Regions from separate parts of the Arthrobacter sp. NPDC089319 genome, predicted to be linked through region 1. Evidence: predicted binding sites of a transcription regulator. Region 1 holds the regulator's gene; the other holds the start of a gene.

Region 1 (8,021 bases):
GCCGGTGCGGCCTGCTCGGCGGGTGCCTCGACGGTTTCCTCCGACTGGCTCGCCATGGCGGCAAGGCCTTCCGGAAGCAGGTCGCCCAGGCTCTGGGTCATCGGCGCCTGATCGTCACTGGTGTCCACCCGCTGCTTGCCGGCTTCGTTGGCCGCCTTGGCATCTGCCTTCTGCGCGGCCCGCCGGGCCTCAGCCTTGGCTTCGGCCTTGTTCTTGGTCGGGCCGATCACCATGACCATGTTGCGACCGTCAATCCGCGGAGTCGATTCGATCACGCCGACCTCTGCGACGTCCTCGGCAAACTTCTGCAGCAGGCGGATGCCCATTTCCGGACGCTGCTGTTCGCGGCCGCGGAACTGGATCATGGCCTTGACCTTGTCGCCGGCCCCGAGGAACCGCAGCGCGTGACCGCGTTTGGTCTCGTAGTCGTGCTTGTCGATCTTCAGCCGGAACCGGATTTCCTTCAGCACAGTGTTCGTCTGGTTCTTGCGCGCCTCGCGTGCCTTGACCGCAGCCTCATACTTGTACTTGCCAAAATCCATCAACTTGCACACCGGAGGCTTTGCCTGCGGCGCAACCTCAACCAGGTCAAGATCCGATTCCGTGGCCAGGCGCAGGGCATCCTCAATACGGACGATCCCGACCTGTTCACCGTTCGGTCCGACTAAACGCACCTCGGGAACGCGGATACGATCATTGATTCTTGGCTCGCTAATGGGTGGCTCCTGTCACTGATATTCGTCTGCCGCCGGCAATGAAAGAAGGCCTCCCATTGCAAGCGCAATCGAAGGCCTCGAAGTGGCGGCAGGCGGAACCGAGAAGTCCCGGACTGGGCGTGGGCAATGTCGTTCAACATTGCCGGCCGCAGCCTGCCGACCGTAACCCGGCAGCTCTGGCTAGCCATACCGACGGGTGGGAGAGGTCTCCGCTTGCTGATCGGACCCTTTTCCCCACGTGCTTTCAGGCACATAAGTAACCGGATCCAATTGGTCTGTGAAAAGCTTACCAGTATGAGCAGCTCAGATAACAATCCGCAGACCGACGACCATCGCCACAGCTTCGCGCCGGACGCCGGTTCTGCCTCCTCCCAGGAACAGGAAGTCCTGGGCCAGATGCGCGATATCGCCGAAGTACCCGCCGTCGAAGTCATCACCACCGCGGCAGTCCACCTGATGAGTGCCGCCGCCGTAAAGTGCGGCCTGGCCGCCGGCGACGATGCGGAAGAGCTCAAAGACCTGGATGAAGCCCGCAAGCTGATTACCGCGCTGGCCGGCTTCGTGACCGCTGCTGCGCCGGAAATCGGCAGTCAGCACGCTGGCCCGTTACGCGATGGCCTCCGCTCCCTGCAGCTCGCCTTCCGCGAGGCCTCTGTCATCCAGGATGAGCCGGGCAAGGGCCCAGGCGAGAAGTTCACCGGCCCGGTCAACTAGCCAGGCAAAGCTCCAGAACTGACCAGAACGACGCCGGTGCCCCGCACCGGCGTCGTTCTCGTCTGTAGTGCCTTTGTTGCGGGTGGAGCCGCGCGATGCTCAGCGGGTGAACTTCAACTCCAGCGAATCCACCCGCTCTGCGAATTCCTGCCGCGCCTGTAGCCGCCCTTGAATCCGTCCCGCCATGGCGGCCAACTCTTGGCGGCCCAGACCGTCACGCACCTGCAGCACCAAGCGAAGCTCCGGACCGTGGCCACCGCCTGCCACCACCGAGCCATCGGCCGTCCGCACCGCGATGCCGGCACCGGGCTCGACCGAAGCAGCCGTGACTGCTTCTTCGGCGTCGGTCGCTTCGGCCACCCAGTCCAGCATCGCCGGATCGCGGTAGGAGGGCACCCATTCGTGCTGCTTGGCCAACGCCCACACGGCCGGGCGCCGGACCACGAAGGTCAGCGCGGCGCCCGGATCCATGACCATCAATTCTGCGTCTTCGGACACTGCTGCCAACGCCGCCCGCGGAGCATAGACGGCAACCGGCCTGGCTTCGGGATGCCAGGCTTCGAGAGCGGCGGCATTGCTGAACGCGGGCAACGCACGGCGCCCGTCCGGGGCTTGCAGGGTCACCAAGGCCATGTCGGCCTGTTTATCCGTTGTCAGGCCGCCGCTGCCCTCCGCCTCTTCTCCGAGCGTGGCCACAATGGGGACGAAAACGCGGGCGTCGGCCAGGGCGGCCACCACTTCCGCTTCTCCCCCGGTGCCGGCGGCCAGCCATTGGAGCGCCGCTTCATAGGCCGGGTCGGTGCTGCCGTCGTCGTGATCGAACTGGTGCAGCGGATTTCCTTCGCCGCTCAGGTCCCGTCCGGCCCAGCTTTGGCCCGCCGAATCCCCCGCACCGCCCGCGCCCGCGAGTGCCGCGGCGATGTGGGCTGGCAGCTCCTTCTTAGCCACGCTGGTACCTCAGCGCCGTCCGGCGACGTCGAGGGCTTCGGGCAGGGTGAACTTGCCCGCGTAGAGGGCCTTGCCGACAATGGCTCCTTCGACTCCGGTCGGAACCAGTTCACGCAGGGCCCGCAGGTCATCCAGGCTGGAAATACCGCCGGAGGCCACCACCGGCTTGTCGGTCCGCTCGCACATCTGCCGCAGCAGGTCGAGGTTCGGTCCGCGCAGTGTTCCGTCTTTGGTCACGTCGGTCACCACGTACCGGGCACAACCGGCATCTTCGAGCCGCGACAGGACGTCCCAGATGTCGCCGCCTTCCTTCGTCCAGCCGCGGGCCGCAAGCGTGGTGCCGCGGACATCAAGACCGACGGCGATGGCGTCGCCGTGCCGTTCAATGGCCCGCGCGGTCCACTCCGGGTTTTCCAGAGCGGCGGTGCCCAGGTTGACGCGGGCGGCACCAAACTCCAGGGCCCGTTCCAAGGACTCATCATCGCGGATGCCGCCGGAGAGCTCCACCTTGATCTTCAGCTCGTCCGCGACCAGGCGCAGCACCTCTGTGTTGTTGCCTCGACCGAAAGCCGCGTCGAGATCCACGAGGTGCACCCACTCGGCCCCGTCGTTCTGCCACGCCATGGCGGCTTCCAGCGGGTCGCCGTAGCCGGTCTCGCTGCCGGCTTCACCCTGAACCAGCCGGACTGCCTGGCCGTCTGCTACGTCGACTGCGGGCAGGAGTTCGAGGATGGGCGTTTGGTTCGTCATAGTGATTCCGCTTTCTGCGCCGTCAGCTGCGCGGGCTGTGGGTGGTTACTCGGTCGGACCGAGGGTGAGCAGGTAGGCCGCCAGCAGGGCCAATCCGGCCAAAATCCAGAAGACGATGGAAGCCCACTTGGGCAGCCGCTGTTGCCGGAACGAGATGGCACCGCCAGCCAGGAGCCCGGCCAGGGCCATGAGGAGAAGGCTGCCCACGGCTATCGCAGCGTCTTCAGCCAGTTGCGGAGCAACTCCGCGCCGGCGTCGCCGGACTTCTCCGGATGGAATTGCGTTGCACTCAGCGGACCGTTTTCAACGGCGGCGATGAACGGGGCCCCATGCGTGGACCAGGTCACCCGGGGCGGCGCCATCGCCGGCTGGGTGACATCAAAGTTCCAGTGCTGCACACCGTAGGAGTGCACAAAGTAAAACCGCTCGTCTTCGATGCCGGCGAACAACCGGCTGCCCTCCGCCACGTCAACGGTGTTCCACCCCATGTGCGGTACCACCTCGGCTGGCAGCGCTTCCACGACCCCGGGCCATTCCCCGATCCCCTGGGTGCGGACGCCGTGTTCTACCCCCTCTTCGAACATGACCTGCAGGCCCACACAAATGCCCAGCACCGGCCGGCCGCCGGCCACCCGGCGTCCGATCCAGCGAAGGGCATCAACAGACTTCAGTCCTTCCATGACCGTGGCGAAGGCTCCGACGCCGGGGACCAACAGCCCGTCGGCGTTGAGCACGTCCTCGGAAGCATGGCTGAGCGTGACGTCGGCACCGACGTGTTCCAGCGCCCGGACCACCGAGCGCACATTCCCGGATCCGTAGTCCAGTACGGTGACCTTGGGTCCAGCCGTCACAGGGCACCCTTCGTTGAGGGAATGCCCTCGACCCGGGGATCGGATTCGACCGCGGCGCGCAGCGCCCGGGCGAACGCCTTGAACTGGGCCTCGACGATGTGGTGCGGGTCGCGGCCGCCCAGTACGCGCATGTGCAGGCAGATCTGGGCGTGCAGCGTGATGGCTTCGAAAACGTGGCGCGTCAGCGACCCGGTGAAGTGCCCGCCGATCAGGTGGTATTCCTGGCCGGCCGGTTCTCCTGAGTGCACCAGATAGGGACGGCCGGAGACGTCGACGACGGCGTGGGCCAGCGCCTCATCCAGCGGCACCGTTGCCTCGCCGAACCTGCGGATCCCGGCCTTGTTACCCAGGGCCTGCTTCAAGCACTCGCCGATCGTGATGGCGACATCTTCCACCGTGTGGTGGGCGTCAATATGCGTGTCGCCGGTGGCCTTCACGGTCAGATCGACCAGCGAATGCTTCGACAGTGCGGTGAGCATGTGGTCGTAGAACGGCACGGTGGTGCTGATCTCGGATCGGCCGGTGCCGTCGAGATCCAGTTCAACCAGCACGGACGACTCGCTGGTGATGCGTTCGAGGCGTGCGGTACGTCCGGTGGTGGTATCCACGGTCATGGGGGTCCTTTGACGAAAATGGTTGACCGGCCAGGCCGGTGCGCTCTTACTACAGTTTAGGAGACTCGGCTCGACATCAGGGCCTTGATGCCATCGAGGAAGGCTGTGGTCTCGGCCTCAGTGCCCGCCGTCACCCGCAGGTGTCCGGGAATCCCGACGTCGCGGATCAGCACACCGGCTTCCAGAAGCCCCTGCCACACCGCGTGCGGGTCGTCCAGGCCGCCGAAGAACACGAAGTTGGAGTCCGACGGTGCCGGCTTCAAACCGAGTTCGGTCAGTCCGTCGACAATGCGGTCCCGTTGGGTCTTGATGTCCTCAACATTGGCGAGCAGCGCGTCCGCATTTTCCAGTGCGGCCAGCGCCGTCGCCTGGGTGATCGCGGACAGGTGGTAGGGCAGGCGGACCAAGCGCAGGGCGTCGGCAACCTGCGGTGCGGCGGCAAGGTACCCCACACGGGCACCGGCAAGGGCGAAAGCCTTGCTCATGGTGCGGGAGACGATCAACCGCTCCCGGCCGGGCAGCAGCGTCAGCGCGCTCGGCGTGCCGGCGTGGGCGAATTCGGCGTAGGCCTCATCCACGATCACTATGGCGTTGGATGCCTCCCCCGCTTCGTAGGCGGCTTCGACGACGTCAAGGCCCAGCGCGGTGCCCGTCGGGTTGTTCGGGGAACACAGGACGACGACGTTGGCTGCGGATTCTGCGACGGCAGCGGCAACCGCTTCCGCGGAGATCGTGAAGTCCGCTCCACGCGGCACCGCAACATACTCTGTGTCCGTCCCGCTGGCCAGCAACGGGTACATGGAATACGTGGGAGGGAAGCTCAACAAGGTCCGGCCCGGCCCGCCGAAGGCCTGAAGGATTTGCTGCAGCACTTCATTCGAACCGTTGGCCGCCCAGATGTTCTCTGCCGTGAGGCCGTGTCCCAGATAGCGGGACAGCGCCGTCCGAAGCTCGGTAAACTCGCGGTCCGGATACCGGTTCAAACCGGCAGCCGCGGCGCTGACGGCCGAGACGATAGCTTGATGCACCGTCTCCGGCAAGCCGTGGGTGTTTTCGTTGACGTTCAGCAGGATGGGCACGTCCAATTGGGGGGCACCATATGGCTCCAGGCCCCGGAGATTACCCCGCAACGGCAGACGGTTCAGGCGTTCTAGCTGCTCACTCACCGATCCAGCTTAAGCTTCGGCCCGCCCGGGGCAGGAATCGGGCGGGCCGAAGCGGCTCATATTACGGTTGCCTCAATGCGCTGACGGCACGAGCAACTGCTGGCCGGAATGGACGATGTCCCCGTCCAGGCCGTTCAATTGCGCGATCTCGAAGATGACATCATGCGGGTTGCGGTCGGGTGCGGACAGCACTGCCACATCCCAGAGCGTCTGGCCGCTGCCGACCGTGACGGTAACAGCCGGCCCCGGCCCCAGCCCTCCGGCAGCGGCCATTGCCGGTGCGGTGAAGAAGCCGACCAGGGTGAGCGCGACGGCCGCGGCAAGCATGAGCGGCAGGCCAATCAGCAGCAAACGGCCCCGGCGGGTAAGCCGGAGGGGGGCGTTGGCGCGGAAGTCTGCGGACTGCGGTGCGAGCTGGGCGGACATGGTGCCACCTTTCCGATTTTCGATCTATTTCGACTGGTTTCGATCATCGAACCACTGCGTTCGAACGTATCTTCGAACACGTCGTCTACAGTTTTAGCACTGGTGATCGACTGTTGTCGAGACTCAGTCGAACAAATGTTTGAAATTCCTCACCGCCTCGCCTAGCGTTGATGGCATGAGCGGCTGTGAATTGCAGTGCATCAGCCGCCACTGACAAAACAGTCGAGACAGCAATCCGAGTGCCGGTTCCGCATCAGCCAGACCCGGCACCTGGACCATCATGGGAAGACCGGGGCCGGATATGTCCGAAGAGACCACCACCACTGCCGGAGCGCGGCGACGAGGCCGCCCTGTCAAGGTCGGACGCAGCCTGACGCCGCGGCAAAAGAAGATCCTGGAAACCATCCAGCGCTCCGTTATTGCCCACGGGTACCCGCCGTCGATGCGCGAGATCGGCGACCTCGTCGGCTTGGCAAGCCTGTCCAGCGTCACCCATCAACTGGCCCAACTGGAGAAGATGGGCTACATCCGGCGGGACCCGAAGCGTCCCCGGGCCATGGAGATCCTCACTCCGCTGACGCTTGAACAGGGCGGCGTGGAAATCGTGGGCGTGGACGAGCCGCAGCAGCTGCGCAGCTCCAGTGGCGTCGCGGTGTCCGAACTCACCACGTCATCCGATACGGCCATGGTGCCGCTGGTGGGACGGATCGCCGCCGGCGGACCGATCCTGGCGGACCAGGCGGTCGAGGACGTCATGCCGCTGCCCCGGCAGCTGGTGGGGCACGGCGAGTTGTTCATGCTGAAGGTTTCCGGCGATTCGATGATCGATGCTGCCATTTGCGACGGCGACTGGGTGGTGGTTCGGCAGCAGCACACCGCAGAGAACGGCGACATTGTTGCGGCGCTGCTCGACGAAGAGGCAACGGTGAAAACCTTCCGGCAGCGCGACGGGCACACCTGGTTGCTGCCGCAGAACACGCGCTATGAACCGATTCTGGGCGACCACGCAACCATCATGGGCAAGGTTGTCTCCGTGATGCGGGCGCTCTGACCGCTCCTTCAGCCGATGCAGCCTGCCCATGCGGCGGCGGACCCGGATGGTTCAGGCCGCCGCCGGTTCAGGCGGCCGCGGCCGCCAGCCGCTCCAGGACCTGGCGGGCGATGGCGCCATCCTTCGTGCTCCAAAACGGCGGCAGGGCGCTGCGGAGGAAATTTCCGTAGCGGGCGGTGGCCAGACGGGAATCCAACACGGCCACAACCCCCTTGTCATTGGATGCGCGAATCAAGCGGCCAGCGCCCTGGGCCAGCCGCACTGCTGCGTGGGTGGCCGAGACCGTCATGAAACCATTGCCGCCGGCCTGGGCTACCGACCGGGTCCGGGCAGTGGTCAGCGGGTCGTCCGGCCGCGGGAACGGAATTCGGTCGATGACCACCAACCGGCATGCCTCGCCCGGAACATCGACTCCCTGCCACAGAGTCATCGTGCCGAACAGGCAGGTGTCCGGTTCATCGGCGAATTGGCGGACCAGCGCCCCCATTGATGATTCGCCCTGGCACAGGATGGTCAGGTCGGTGCGCTGACGCATTTCGGCGGCAGCTTCTTCTGCCGCGCGACGCGAGGAGAACAATCCGAGGGCCCCGCCGCGTGAGGCGCGCAGCAGCTCCTCGAGTTCGTCGAGCTGCTCGCTGCTGGTGCCACGGCCCGGCTTGGGCAGATGCGATGCCACATACAGCACACCCTGGCGCGGGTAATCGAAGGGACTGCCCACGTCAGCGCTTGAGTACGCTGGGGCGCCGGCCCCCAACAATCCGAGCGAACCGGCAACGGCGTCGAAA
Region 2 (8,021 bases), on a different contig from region 1:
CAGCGCGGGACGCTGACTGCGACCCGCGCTACGGCAGCGAGGCCCAGATTGAAGTGATCGTGACAGACGCTTCCGCTGTAGAAGTGCTCCACGAGACCGCCCCGATGAACGACGGCGGCGGCTTTACCTATACCTTTACGGTCCCCGCGGATGCCGCGGCAGGCGAGGGGTCGGTGACTGCGATGCCCTACAACGTCGACTGGTGCGATGACACCGGCCGGAACAACCGCGTATCGGGAGCGGCCGCCGTCGTCGAACTCGAGCGGGTATCGTGCGCGATGCCGCTGAGGCCCCTCCTGATCACCCGGTGACCCCTGCTGATCAAACGGTCATCGCAGCTTCGCTCGGTGAAGTCTCGTTCCTGCCTGTCAGCTATCGCTCGGCCCAGCGGTGACGGACGGATCCCCAAGCATTCCAGCGGCTCGCCGCGGCGTCGTGCTGTAGGCCTCCGTTTTTGTTCGCCATTAGGCTGTGATCCATGACCAAGCGCGCAGTAGTAACGGGAGCAAGTTCGGGGATCGGCGCCGCCACCGTGCGGGCGCTGCGCGGAAGCGGTTGGGAGGTAGTGGCAGTGGCCCGCCGTGCCGACCGGCTTGCCGCGCTCGCCGAAGAAACCGGTGCGGTGGCGATGCCCGGCGATGTGACAGACCAGGCCTCCGTCGATCAATTGGTGGCCGGTGTGCTTGCCGGCGGCGGCGTCGATGCGCTGGTGAACATCGCCGGCGGCGCCTTCGGGGTGGACTCGATCGCCGAAGGAAAGTTCGCCGACTGGGAGAAGATGTACAACGTCAACGTCCTCGGCTCGCTGCGGATGATCAAGGCATTGCTGCCGGCCCTGCGGGATAACGGCGAAGGCTCGGTCGTGTTGCTGACCTCCACCGCGGGGATCGTGGCGTACGAAGGAGGCGGTGGATATGTGGCCGCCAAGTTCGCGCAGCACTCCATGGCCGGTACCCTGCGTCTGGAAGAGGCCGAACATAACGTGCGGGTGATCGACATCCTGCCGGGCTTGGTGCAGACCGAAGAGTTCTCGCTCAACCGTCTCGGCGGCGACCAGGCAGCGGCGGACAAGGTCTACACCGGCGTGGAGAAGCCGCTGCTGGCCGAGGACGTTGCCGACGTGGTGGCCTACTCGCTCAATCTTCCGCACCATGTGAACCTGGATCAGATCGTCATGCGCCCGGTCGCGCAGGCCGCCGCCCACAAGCTGATTCGGAAATAGCGGTAGAGCTTCGAGCTGTCCGGGCTCGGACTCGCGTAGCTCCGGGTTCGGAGTAGCCCAGTTCCGGGTTCGAAGTAGCCCAGCTAGCGGCTCGGGTTGGCTAGCTAGGACTCGTTTCTTCCCGGCACGGCACGGTCGGCACGCCGGCGACTATCCCTACACAATCGAGGAATCCGATTGCTTCGAATCTGTCTTCGAAGAAAAATGGATGTATGGCCAATGCGACGCTCGAACAGGATCCGGGGACACTTGCTTCCCTGGACCGAGTGCGCGTCGACTTGGCCAGCAGAGCGGGCAGCTTCGTCGCTGGAATGGACCAGATGTCTACCCGCGAGCTGGCAGCGACTGTTGCGGCGGTGGAGGACATCTCCAAGATCGTGGAGTTCTTCCAGTTGGCAGGAGCATGGGCAGTAGAACGGGCCGATGTTGCCCGGGTAGGGGAGCGGGACGGACTTTTCGGAGGCCCTGCGGCCGCCGGTTGCCGCGGCGCAGAATCCTCACCGGGTGGTGGCACAGTCCCTGCTGCGGGTGCGGACACGGGGGAGCCAAGTTGGGCGGATCCCGCGGAAGCGCTAAACGCCGGCACCGGTCGGGACGGAACTGACGGGCAGGGGGCGGCGGAGGGCGAGGACGGCAGCGCCCGCAGGGGGACGGAGTTCCGCACGAACGCCGAGTATTTGCGGGCCCGGCTGGGGATCGGTGCGGGCGAGGCAAAGCGGCGGATCAGGGTGGGTCAGGCTGTGCTCGCCGGACGACTGCCTTCAGGCGAGCCCGGGGGCGTCAGGCTGCCGGTGCTTGGGAAGGCGTTGGCCGAGGGCAGGATTGCGGGCCGGGCTGCGTCGCTGATCACTATTGCGGTGGCGCGGGTACGTCCGACTGCCGGGATGGATACTGCGTCGGAGATGGAAGCGGCGCTGGTGCGTCAGGCAGTGGAAGCCGATCAGGACGTATTGGGCAAGGTCGCCAGAATGTGGGAGGCGGCCGCGGATGCGGACGGGAGTGAGCCTTCGGAGGCGGCGCTGCGCGCGAAACAGGGTCTGTTCTATCGGGGGCGGCGCGGCGGCCTGCACTACTTCACTCTGGCGGCAGATGACGCTCAGTACCAGGCGCTGGCGACGGTGATGAATACAGCGACAAACCCGCGGCTGACCGGCGAGAACATCACTGCCGGCAACGGCGCGGGTGTGGCCGCAGGCACCACCGTCGAAGGGGATGGTGAAGTGCCAGGGACCGCCGCGTTCCTGCCCGCTCCCGCGTCCGGGACAACCGATGCGGTGTTTGGGGATGGGACCACGGACCGGGATGCCGCGTTGTTGGATCCGCGGTCGTTTGCGCAGAAGCAATTGGCCGGCCTGGTGGCCGGGTGCGTGGTCGCTTTGTCGGCTGGCAGGCTGCCGGCCACCGGCGGGCACCGCGCCCAGATCATGGTCACCACCGGTTACAAGGAATTGGCCGGCAAGTTGACCGGCCCGGCGCATCCGGTGTTCGGCCATCCCGTCTCGGCCAAGACTGTGCGGAGGCTGGCGTGCGACGCGTCGATCATCCCGGTGGTACTGGGTTCTCAGAGCGAGGTCCTGGATCTGGGCCGCGCGTCGAGGTTCTTCACCCCGGCAGTCCGCAAGGCGCTCGCCGTACGTGACTGCGGGTGCGCGTTTCCCGGCTGCACAATGCCGGCGGTCTGGTGCGAGGCCCACCACGTCGTTCCCTGGTACCGGGGCGGGCGGACAAACGTGAACAACGGCGTACTGCTCTGCATCTTTCACCATGACTTGGTTGAACAGGGCGACTGGGAGATCGCGGTCGAAGACGGCATCCCGTGGTTTATCCCGCCCGGCTACATAGACCCGCACCGCCGCAGGCGACGCAACCAATACTGGCGCACCAAAGTTCCGGATTTGTTGCCGGTTCAGTGAGGACGGTGGGCCGGCGAACCTGGCAGCGGCGGCCTCGCCAGCAAGGAGGCAGGCAAGCCTCGTGTGGGTCCAGGGCTCTCCACCGCGCTGTCGGCCGCGCTGCCGGTCTGCGTTTCGACAGCCACGGCGATGTGGCCCTAAACTTGAGCTACAAGCTTCGACCCGGCCATCACCGGTGAGCTTCCGGAAGAACGGTCCACGCAGCAACACCGGGCCCATTAGAGCCGGACGGGTAAGCCCGTCACAGCAGCGAACGAGTGGCTGTCCCTTTGCACCGGTTCCGGCGCATCAGGCCAGCAAGTGAGGTGGTACCGCGGGTTCGCCCCGGCAGCGGGTTCGGCTTTCAGGCCTAATCGGTGTGCTGGAGCAGGACACGTCCTCGCAGAAGTACCCACACTTGCCGAGCTGTCTTTCCAGGATGACGAAAATGCCACAGATCTATCCCAAGGCCTCCACCGCCGGCGCTGCCGCTGCCGAGAGCTCGCCCAAGTTCCCCGAGATCGAGGAACTGGTGCTCAAATACTGGCAGCAGGACGGCACGTTCCAGGCTTCCGTCGATGCCCGAGATGCCGGCGAAGATGGCGGGAATGAGTTCGTCTTCTACGATGGGCCGCCCTTCGCTAACGGGTTGCCGCACTACGGCCACCTGCTGACCGGCTACGTCAAGGACCTGGTAGCGCGCTACCAGACGCAGCGCGGCCACAAGGTGGAGCGCCGCTTCGGCTGGGACACGCACGGCCTGCCCGCCGAGCTGGAGGCGATGAAGCAGCTGGGCATGACGGACAAGAACCAGATCGTTGCCATGGGCATCGACAAGTTCAACGATGCCTGCCGCACGTCCGTGATGAAGTACGCCGATGAATGGCAGAACTACGTAACCCGCCAGGCCCGCTGGGTGGACTTCGAGAACGACTACAAGACGCTCAATGTCGAGTACATGGAGTCGGTCATCTGGGCCTTCAAGCAGCTGCATGAGAAGGGCCTGACCTACCAGGGCTTCCGCGTTCTGCCCTACTGCTGGCGTGACGAGACTCCGCTGTCCAACCACGAGCTGCGGATGGACGACGACGTCTACAAGATGCGCCAGGACCAGACGGTCACGGTTACCTTCCCGATCCGGGCGGACGACTCGGAGAACCCCTTGGCCGAGGAGCTGGCCGGCGTCAACGCACTCGCCTGGACCACCACGCCGTGGACGCTGCCTACCAACGCAGCGCTCGCCGTCGGCCCTGAAATCAACTATGTGGTGCTGCCGGCCGGACCACACGGGACCCAGGCTTCGGGGGACAAGTTCCTCCTCGCTAGGGATCTCCTGGGCTCCTACGCCAAGGACCTGGGGTACGACGACGCCGCTGCCGCCGCCGAAGCGGTCACCGCCACCTACGCCGGCTCGCAGTTGGCCGGCCTGCGCTATGAGCCGCTGTGGGACTACTACACGGACGCCGAAAAGTGGGGTACCAGCAATGGCTGGCAGGTCGTGGTGGCTGACTACGTGACCACCACGGACGGTACGGGTCTGGTCCACCAGGCGCCGGCGTTCGGCGAGGACGACCAGAAGATCTGCGAAGACAACGGCATCCCGGTGATCGTGTCCGTGGACGAGGGCGCCAAGTTCCTGTCCAATTTCGCCGAGGGACCGCTGGCCGAGATCGCCGGCATGCAGGTGTTCGAGGCGAACAAGCCGATCACCCGTGTGCTGAAGGCCGAGGGCCGGCTGGTCCGGCAGGCCAGCTTCGAGCACAGCTATCCGCACTGCTGGCGTTGCCGCACGCCGCTGATCTACCGCGCCATCTCCTCCTGGTATGTGGAGGTCACCAAGTTCAAGGACCGGATGGTAGAGCTGAACCAGCAGATCAACTGGATCCCGGAAAACGTCAAGGACGGCCAGTTCGGCAAGTGGCTGGAAAACGCCCGCGACTGGTCCATCAGCCGCAACCGGTTCTGGGGTTCGCCCATCCCGGTGTGGGAATCGGACAACCCGGACTACCCGCGCCGCGAGGTCTACGGCTCGCTGGCCGAGCTGGAGGAAGCGTTCGGCACCCTGCCGCGCAATCACGACGGCGAGGTGGACCTGCACCGTCCGTACATCGATGACCTGGTCCGGCCCAACCCGGACGACCCCACCGGCCAGTCGATGATGCGCCGGGTGGAGGATGTGCTGGACGTCTGGTTCGACTCCGGTTCCATGCCGTATGCCCAAGTGCACTATCCGATGGAGAACAAGGACTGGTTCGACAGCCACAACCCGGCGGACTTCATCGTTGAGTACATCGGCCAGACCCGCGGCTGGTTCTACACCATGCACGTGCTGGCCACCGCGCTGTTCGATCGGCCGGCGTTTCGCAACGTGATCAGCCACGGCATCGTGCTCGGCTCCGACGGGCAGAAGATGTCCAAGAGCCTGCGCAACTACCCGGACGTGTCCGAGGTCCTGGACCGCGATGGTTCCGACGCAATGCGTTGGTTCCTGATGGCCTCCCCGATCCTGCGCGGCGGCAACCTGATCGTCACCGAGCAGGGCATCCGCGATGGCGTCCGCCAGGTGATGCTGCCGCTGTGGAACGTGTGGCACTTCTTCAAGCTCTACACCAACTCCGCGAACAACGGCGCCGGCTACGAGGCGGGCTCCGTCCTCGGCGATACCGCCCGGATCGATGGGATGGAGTCGCTGGACCGGTTCATTCTGGCCAACACCGGGGATTTGGTCCGCGATATAACCGCCGCGCTGGACGCCTACGACGTTTCCGGTGCCTGCGACGCGCTGCGCGAGTACCTGGACACGCTGACCAACTGGTACATCCGCCGCTCCCGCCAGCGCTTCTTCGACGAGGACCGCGACGCGTTCGACGTGCTCTACACCGCGCTGGAAACCGTGTGCCGGGTGGCCGCTCCGCTGCTGCCGCTGGTGACCGAGGAGATCTGGCGCGGGCTCACCGGCGGACGCTCGGTCCATCTGACCGACCTGCCCGACGCCGGTGAGTTCCCGCAGTTGGCCGAGCTGGTGGAACTGATGGATACCACCCGGCAGATCTGCTCGTCCGGCTCGAGCCTGCGCAAGGGCGCGAACCTGCGGGTGCGCCTGCCGTTGGCCTCGCTGACCGTGGTGGTCCCGGGTGCCGAGCGGCTCTCCGGCCAGTACGCGGTGATGATCCAGGACGAACTGAACATCAAGTCCGTCCGGCTGATTGACGCCGCCGACGCTTCGCCGGAAGAGTTCGGCATCTCGCAAAAGCTGGTGGTCAATGCCCGGGCCGCCGGTCCGCGGCTGGGCAAGAACGTGCAGCAGGCCATCAAGGCGGCCAAGTCCGGCGACTGGTCGGTGGATGACGCCGGTGTGGTCACCGCTGGGGGACTGGCGCTGGAGCCGTCGGAATACGCGTTGGAAACGGTGGTCGCCGAGGATGCCGCGGCGGGTGCCGCCGTTACCATGCTGCCCGGCGGCGGCTTCCTGGTCCTGGACACCACCGTGACTGCGGAACTGGAGGCCGAGGGGGTGGCGCGCGACTACGTGCGCACCATCCAGCAGGCCCGCAAGGACGCCGGACTGGTGGTCAGCGACCGCATCCGCACCACGGTGACGGCAGACCAGTCCGTGCTGGACGCCCTCACCCTGCACCAGGGGCTGGTCTCGCAGGAAACCCTCACCGTGGACCTTGTCCTGGTGGCCGGGGACGGCGATGCCGTGTCCGTGGAAAAGACCGGATCCTGAAGGGGCACCGACCATGAGTGATGAATTCGGCGTTGAGAGCGTCTACGCGGAACTGCTGGGCCGCGCCCCGGAAAACAAGATGGAACCGCGGATGGAACCGCTGTTCCGTGCGATGGACATCCTGGGCGAACCCAACAAGGCCTTTGCGAGCATCCACCTGACCGGGACCAACGGCAAGACCTCCACGGCCCGGATCATCGAGGCCGGCCTGCGGGCCCACGGGCTGCGCACCGGCCGCTACACCAGCCCGCACCTGTCCAAGGTCACCGAACGGATCAGCATCGACGGCGAGCCCGTCGCGGACGAGACGTTTGTCCGGGTCTGGGACGAGATCCGGCCCTACCTGGACATAGTGGACCAGGAGCTGAACGCCGAGGGCGAACCGCGGCTGACCTACTTCGAGTGCGTGACCATCCTCGCCATCGCCATCTTCGCCGACGAGCCGGTTGAAGTGGCGGTGGTCGAGGTCGGTCTGGGCGGCGTCACCGACGCCACCAACGTGGTGGACGGCCAGGTCTCGGTGGTCACGCCGATCTCGCTGGACCACACGGACCTGCTGGGGGACACCACCGCGGACATCGCCCGGGAGAAGGCCGGCATCATCAAGAGCGGCGGCTTCCTGATCAGCGCTGCCCAGCCGCTGGACGCGGCCGAGGTGCTGCTGGAACAAGCGCGCGATGTGCAGGTACCGTTCCGCTTCGAAGGCGTGGAATTCGGCGTCGAGTCCCGTAAGGTGGCGGTCGGCGGCCAGCAGCTGACTATCAACGGGCTGGCCGGCCGCTACGAGGACCTGATGCTGCCGCTGCATGGCGCGCATCAGGCCCAGAACGCCGCGGTGGCCGTGGCTGCGCTGGAGGCGTTCCTCGGCGGCGGGGAGAAAGAGCTTAACGTCGAGGTGCTCCGCGAGGCGTTCCTGGAGGTCACTTCGCCGGGCCGGCTGGAAGTGGTCCGGACCGCGCCCACCATCATCGTGGACGCCGCCCACAATCCCGAGGGGATGAAGGCCAGCGCGCAGGCCATCCTGGAGGCGTTCAACTTCACCACGCTGGTCCCGGTGGTCGGCGTGCTGCAGGAAAAGGACGCCATCGGACTGCTCCAGCAGTTGCGCGAGCAGCTCAAGGACCTCACCGACGAAATCTGCGTCACCACGTCCAACTCGCCCCGGGCCATCCCGGCC

What was found. The regulator LexA, encoded in region 1, represses DNA repair genes until DNA is damaged. The targets are predictions, from matches to a motif close to TCGAACANNTGTTCGA.
Region 2: AB0N75_RS06940 (DUF222 domain-containing protein) is a predicted target of LexA. The motif match lies at 1,405-1,420, and genes of this name have one in related genera.

The regions. Positions count from the first base shown of each region.
Region 1 is NZ_JBFBGZ010000015.1:33,301-41,321, forward strand. It holds gene infC (translation initiation factor IF-3) at 1-716, opposite strand, end outside; gene AB0N75_RS17105 (DUF1844 domain-containing protein) at 1,011-1,430, shown strand; gene AB0N75_RS17110 (SseB family protein) at 1,530-2,378, opposite strand; gene priA (bifunctional 1-(5-phosphoribosyl)-5-((5-phosphoribosylamino)methylideneamino)imidazole-4-carboxamide isomerase/phosphoribosylanthranilate isomerase PriA) at 2,388-3,128, opposite strand; gene AB0N75_RS17120 (hypothetical protein) at 3,174-3,317, opposite strand; gene hisH (imidazole glycerol phosphate synthase subunit HisH) at 3,338-3,979, opposite strand; gene hisB (imidazoleglycerol-phosphate dehydratase HisB) at 3,976-4,593, opposite strand; gene AB0N75_RS17135 (histidinol-phosphate transaminase) at 4,650-5,759, opposite strand; gene AB0N75_RS17140 (LysM peptidoglycan-binding domain-containing protein) at 5,832-6,185, opposite strand; gene lexA (transcriptional repressor LexA) at 6,466-7,236, shown strand; gene AB0N75_RS17150 (ATP-dependent DNA helicase) at 7,304-8,021, opposite strand, start outside.
Region 2 is NZ_JBFBGZ010000004.1:11,899-19,919, forward strand. It holds gene AB0N75_RS06930 (hypothetical protein) at 1-311, shown strand, start outside; gene AB0N75_RS06935 (SDR family oxidoreductase) at 479-1,222, shown strand; gene AB0N75_RS06940 (DUF222 domain-containing protein) at 1,435-3,135, shown strand; gene ileS (isoleucine--tRNA ligase) at 3,554-6,844, shown strand; gene AB0N75_RS06950 (Mur ligase family protein) at 6,858-8,021, shown strand, end outside.